2 regions of the Psychrobacillus sp. INOP01 genome follow, and region 2 is predicted to be linked to the other one. Evidence: a T-box and tRNA genes for the amino acid it is inferred to sense, from the RefSeq annotation. Region 2 holds a T-box; the other holds one or more tRNA genes.

Region 1 (3,431 bases), 1.9 Mb from region 2:
GAGGATAATTTGCTGTCTGTTTTATAGGTAGAAAAAATGTCATATAGATAAAAAGGTGTTTGGCTTTGCTAACACCTTTTTTTTGTACACAAAATAATGCAAAAGAACATATTCTTAAGGTAAGGTATACTGATTTTTATTTTTAATAACGTATGTATTATTTTAGTTTTGATCTTTTAGGAGGTTTTTTGATGGATGCAATGGATGTACTAACGAACATAGAACATGTAAAAGCATATTATCAACCAATTTTTAGTGCGGACGAACATACTGTGGTTGCTTATGAGGTTTTAGGAAAGCTTGTAAATGGAGAAAAGCTTATCAACTTAAACACTTTTGCATATGATGAGGATATTCCAGTAGAATATCGATTAGAAGTCGAACATAAAATTCTTCGCCTAGCCCTCTCAGAGTTAACGGAAAAGGAAAAAGACTATGATATATACTTATCATGTAATGCAAATTTACTCATACTAGATTATGGGGAGAGTTACTTCGATATTATTAATGAATACGTCACTGAAGATTCACTTTCACGAATTGTACTAGTCCTGTCAGAGCATGATTATAAAGGTGATTTTAGCCAACTTAGTAATATACTCAGATATTATCGTACATACGGTATGAAAATAGCTATAAATCAAGTGGGTTCGGAAAGTCATATAGATTATATAAAGATGTTGTCACCAAATATATTAAAAGTAAATATAGAAAAACTGAGCTATGAGTCTTGGAGTGCACAAAATGACTTATTTACATCCCTAGGATCGCTGGCTCGTAAAATAGGAGCAAATATGTTATTTGAAGGAATCGATAGTGTGCACCAACTTCAATTTGCTTGGAAAAATGGAGGGCGATATTATCAGGGGAAGTATCTAGCAGATGCTCAAACAGATACAATTTCAAGAGATTTATTAAAAGATCATTTCAAAGAAAAGTGCCAGCAATTTATTACGACAGAAAAGCGGTTACTTGAAGAAAAATACAATGAATTGAAAAACCTGCAGAATATGTTAGAAAAAGCAGTGGAACATATAAATCCAATTAGCGACAATGTAGCGCAATTATTATTACTTGCAGAGAAGTTAGATGATTGTTCTTTCCGTATATATATTTGTGATGAAGATGGATTCCAACTTTCACCCAATATTATTCGTGTCAACAAAAAATGGGAGATCCAAGAAGATGCGATCCAGAAAAACTGGAGTTGGCGTCCTTATTTTTTAAAAACGATTATAAAAATGCGTAATGACCAAAGTGGTGAGTTTTCGGACATGTACAGCGATATTGTTACGGGGGAAATGATGCGTACATTTTCCATTCCTCTAAATAATAGTGAGTATTTGTTTATTGATATATCGTATGATTATTTGTTTACACATAATATATTTAGGTAGGGTATTTAAATATAAGGGGGTTATCCTGTGACGAAAGAAGAACTACTTAAAGCACATGTTGAATATATCAATTGGTTGGACTCTCTGACTACATTAGACGAAACGAGAGCAACTGCTCCTTATGCAGAAGGAAAGTGGTCACCAAATGAAATAATGATGCATCTTGGGGAATGGGATCGATTTACGGTTGAACAACGTTTGCCACATATGAAAGAAGGTGAAAAGCTTGAAAGGTTTCCAGACTTCGAAACATTTAACACAAAAGCCGCAGCCCTTGCTCATGAACAAACATTTAAAGAAACCATTTCTTATGCAAAAAAGCAACGACAACATATTATTGAAAAGCTTCAGCAAACGGATGAAGTAGAATGGGACAAAGCGTTTTACATTGGACAGAGTAAATCCACTATCCGTAGTTATTTTATGGGTTTTTTAGAGCATGACGAGCATCATAGGAAACAAATCTCCTCTATATAAATAATTTTCCGGACTGCTTAGTTTCTGTTATGAATCGCGTTCTTGCATGAACTTCGACAAATTGTTAATTTCCAAAACATATAAAAAGCAGTTCCTAAAAAATAGGAACTGCTTTTTATTAGATGACCCCTACGGGATTCGAACCCGTGTTACCGCCGTGAAAGGGCGGTGTCTTAACCGCTTGACCAAGGGGCCGTAAAATATGGCGGCCGAGGGGATCGAACCCCCGACCTCACGGGTATGAACCGTACGCTCTAGCCAGCTGAGCTAGGCCGCCGTTTTTAACGAACAAATTATATATTACAAGCGTTTTGCCAAAGTGTCAATGCTTCTTTAAGAGAATTTTAAAAAGATTAAAAGAAAGTTTGTTTTAAATATTTAAACTTTTTAGATTATTAGCTGATGTCGTCGAAAAGTTATTTAAAGTACATGTCAGAAACAGACATACTTTTTGAGGTGATACTAGGTATACTTCCATCAATAGTTGAATAGGGGGTATTCGCTTTGAAGACGGTTTATGAACAGGAACAAAAACGCAGTATATCGTTGAGAAGGATCACGGGGGGTTTGAAGGCCAAGAGGATTACGCTTTTATTTTCCGTAATTTTCCTACTGCTCTCATTTTTTCTAGCACAAGTTGTATTGTTCGAGGCCTCGGTTCCATTTTTCCTTCCTCTTTGGGCTCTAGTAAATCTAAGGTTTCAACGCTTTGTACCTTGGGCAGTTGCAGGAGCAATACTAGGTAGCTTTACCCTAGGGTTTGGACAAGTCATTATTCATGCAATACAGGCATTAATATTTCCGTTTTATCAAAATCGATTTATTAATAAAATTCCCTTACCAGTATTTGTACTGATAGATGTCGTATGTATACAGATAGCTTGGCAGTTTGTTTCGTATGGCGGAGAGATTCCAGTTTCTATTTGGCTAGCCATTGCATATGAAGGTGTATTAAGTTTGTTTATGACAATATTTTTGTTTCAGTTATTCCTGCCATTTCCAGACTTGTTGCATAAAAGGTGGACGGCAGAAAGAATGGGTGCTGCATTACTCATAGGAGCACTTGTGTTAACTGGAATGTCCTCGTATATATTTGGATATGTTTCGATTCCGCTTATGGCAGCACATCTAGTAATTGCGGTGTCAGCGGCTATTGGTGGTGTCCAACTTGCCACAGTGGTTGCAGTACTTTCTGGAACAATATTAAGTATTTCTAAACTTAGCTTTAGCGGAATGATTGCAGTCTACGCGGTAACGGGCTTCTTAGCGGGACTTCATAAGCCTTTTGGGAGACTGTGGCAAGCCTTTAGTATGCTAGGGGCCACGTTTTTCTTTATTTTATATGATCGTACATTGCCACTAGACTCTGTTTATATAGGATCCCTTGTTATTGCATCTCTATTGTTTTTCATTGTTCCTTCTACATGGATTAAGGAATTGAAGGATCAATTATATCCTGATACAACGAGTGTTCTGTTAAGAAGACAAAAGTGGATGACGGAAAAAGTAAATCATCAGCTCCAAGAGTTTCAGCATTTTGTCGATTTTATCACACGG
Region 2 (3,431 bases):
TTGGCCACAGAAGACTGAAACCATGCTGAGCGAAAATCAACGGTTTTTCTAAGTTTACTTTACTTAAAAGGAACGGGTATCTTTTTGCTCAGTTTTTCTTATCTAAGCTTTTGCATTTTCTTTTAACTTCTCTAGTTCCTCTTGTATCACTCTAATATCGATTCTTTCAAATAGAGGTCTAGTCATTTGTAACTTGATTGGTGTTGGATTAATTGGCTGCCAAGAGAACTCAGCAATATGAAGATAGTCTTTAACTTCCTCACTTGAAAAGGGTAGAAATGGTGATAATATTTGCGCTGCATTCCCAATAATATAAACACAGGTAGCAATCGTTTTTTTACACGCTAGCCCCTCTTCTTTTAGTTGAATCCACGGTTTTTGAGCGTCAAAGTATTTATTTCCATTACGGATATAAAGAAATATTGTTTCTAATGCTAATTTGAAATTTCCTTTTTCTAGTAGCTTTCCGACTTCTTTATACAATATTTCCGTTTGGTTAATAATTGGTTCATCTATATTGCTCACAGGTATATTTCCTTCATAGAATTTTTCTATGAATTTAAATGTTCGATTCACAAGATTTCCGTATGCACCAAGCAGTTCCGAGTTATGACTATATATGAATTCTCGCCAGGAGAAATCAGTATCACGATTTTCTGGAGCATTTATCGTTAAAAAGTAACGAATGGAATCTGGATGATATCTTTCTAAAATATCCGGTATCCAAACTGCCCAATTTTGACTAGTAGAAAGCTTTCTTTTCTCGAGTGTTAAGTACTCGTTTGAGATAATATGTGTGGGTAATGCTTGGCTATTTATCCCTAATAATATTGCCGGCCAAATCAGCGTATGAAATGGAATATTATCTTTTCCGTGTATATAGTATGCGATTGTTTTATTGGACCAATAAGATTTATCTTCTTTCATAGATTTCTTTGCCCACTCTTTACTTGCAGAATAATATCCTGCTACTGCTTCTATCCAAACATAAACTTTCTTTTCCTCATATCCTTTTACAGGAATACTTACGCCATTCAGAAGATCTCTAGAGGCAGCTCGATCTAACAGCCCTTCCTTTAAATAACGCTCAGAAAATTGAATCGCATTGTCTCGCCATAATTTATCCAACTTCGCCTTTTGCACAAAATCTTCTAACTGCTCTTGAAAAGCACTTAGCTTAAAATAGAAATGCTCCGTTTTACGAATTGTCGGTTCGTTTCCACAAAGCTTACACGTTCGGTCGATTAAATCTAAAGGATCTAGTATTTTGGAACAATTATCACATTGATCTCCTCGAGCACCGCTACCACAATTTGGGCATTTTCCTTCTACATATCTATCGGGTAAAAATTGCTTGTCTTCCTCACAATATGTCTGTTCTATTTCTTTTTTATAAATAAACCCATTATCTAATAGCTTTAAAAATAGTCCCTTTACAACTTGGTGATGATTCTCACTGTCTGTTCGCGTATAGAGGTCATAAGAAAACCCCAAACGCCGAAAAGAATCTTCAAATTCAAAGTGATATCTATCCGCTACCTCCTTTACCTTAATACCTTCCTTATTCGCTCGTATAGAAATAGGAGTGCCATTACAGTCACTTCCCGAAACATATAGTACGTCCTCTCCCTTTAGTCTAAAATACCTTGCAAGTATATCCCCTGGTAATAATGCCGCTATATGACCTAAATGCAATGAACCGTTTGCATACGGCCATGCTCCTCCAATAAAAATACTCATCCACTATTCCTCCTAATTTTATAAATAAAAAAACCTCGCCCTTACCGGAAAATCCCGATAAGGACGAGGTTATTATTCTCGTGATACCACCTTAATTTTCAAACGACTCACATCGTCTGACTCTAAAAGTACATGGCAAAAAGCCTTTATACTTTGACATGGATAACAAGTGTCAAATCTTGTCGTATCCTACTAGTTACAAACGTTCAGTACGAAGCTCAGAGATCATGTTCAAATGACTAGTTTACTTCATTTCCACCAACAGAAGCTCTCTTTATAACATTATCATTTTACTTTTCCTCTTCATCGCTATTAATTTATATTTGTTAATATGATTATACATACTATTCTAAACAATACAAGAATTAATGTGATTTTTATGTTAAAATAGTAAAAAGCGAAGGTGGTGCATATATATGAAGAGCTTTATCGATGATCTTGCAGGTGCTATTCATGATATTTTGTATTATGTATCGTATTTTATTGCTGGACTGCTCATTGTTGGTGTTCCACTTTATTTGATAGCGATTTTATTTGGTTAGATTTCTCAAAACTTTTTTTAGCTCATTTTATCCTTTTCTACATACATAAATCATTTCATCACTATCCTTACTTAGCTGTGATCCTTTCCAATTCTCATAGACATGCATAATGTCTAATCCGTTTTCGGACAGTAGCCGCTCCATTTCCTTAGGATATGTGTATCTTAAGCTAATATTCGTTTTTCTTTCCTCTACTACATTACCGTCATCCAAGTATTTTCTGATTGTAGTATAATGCTGTACTTGTTCTATAGGATCATAATTACTAATTGTATAAACATCCACTTTTTTATTTTCCATCGTATCCGTATATGTTTTCCAATATTCTTCTGTACTTGGCTGCAGTAACTCATCCGCATTTGGAAATCTTGTCCCAAATATAAAAATTCCATCTTTCTCTAATTGATTATGTATGGACCTTAAAACAAGATTTTGTTGGTCATTTGTATGAAAATGTTGAAAAGAGTTCCCAACCATAAATATAAACGGACTTTTTTGTTCTAATTGAAGCGCTGTGCAATCTTGTTCTAACCATTCAATTTGTACATTTAAATCATTTGCTTTTTTCCTCGCACGTTCAAGCATACCAGCATGTATGTCTACTCCGATTAAATGGAATCCCTTTTGTGCTAAAGGAATCGTCATTCTTCCAGTTCCACATGCCAAATCTATGATTGGTCCTCCTTGCTTGACAGCCCATTCTGAAAGTAAATTCAGTTCTCCAGTATAAGAATCATTTTCTATATCATATGAAATCGGATCACTGTATTCTTCTAAATTATTATTCATCTTCATCTGCTCCTTTTATGAAAAGCCATTTAGCAATTTCCATTTCAAAATTTTGGTCCTTCCATGCAATAATTGTAGCCAATTCTCCGTGCTTCTCCTTATTTTCTTGAACAAAAAGATCACCTAAAAAGTAGGCTAATCTACAATATCCAAATCTATTTCCACCATTAATGGAAAACCACTCTCGATATAACTCATCTGTAGTTAAAGCTTTAAAATCCTCCATAAATGCTTGTTTGAGCATTATTATATTTGCTTGAGCAAAATCCAGCCATTCAGCACCTTCATCATTATAAGAAAAATAGACAGATGGATGAAGATTAACAGCTATTTGACGAGATAAGTACGTTGCAATTCCTT

Evidence for each region. A T-box is a leader RNA that pairs with one kind of tRNA and senses whether it is charged. The one in region 2 lies ahead of metG (methionine--tRNA ligase), so its partner is inferred to be a tRNA-Met.
Region 1: it has a tRNA-Met gene. The T-box ahead of metG (methionine--tRNA ligase) is inferred to sense a tRNA for this amino acid. The anticodon was not compared.

Annotation. Positions count from the first base shown of each region.
Region 1 is NZ_CP073315.1:2,213,587-2,217,017, forward strand. Features, by position in the region: gene KD050_RS11220 (S1 domain-containing RNA-binding protein) at 1-8, shown strand, start outside; gene KD050_RS11225 (EAL domain-containing protein) at 192-1,397, shown strand; gene KD050_RS11230 (DinB family protein) at 1,425-1,874, shown strand; tRNA gene KD050_RS11235 (tRNA-Glu) at 1,998-2,069, opposite strand; tRNA gene KD050_RS11240 (tRNA-Met) at 2,078-2,151, opposite strand; gene KD050_RS11245 (SpoIIE family protein phosphatase) at 2,379-3,431, shown strand, end outside.
Region 2 is NZ_CP073315.1:330,673-334,103, forward strand. Features, by position in the region: gene metG (methionine--tRNA ligase) at 103-1,740, opposite strand; T-box leader at 1,797-2,056, opposite strand; gene KD050_RS21365 (hypothetical protein) at 2,157-2,282, shown strand; gene KD050_RS01715 (class I SAM-dependent methyltransferase) at 2,310-3,077, opposite strand; gene KD050_RS01720 (hypothetical protein) at 3,064-3,431, opposite strand, start outside.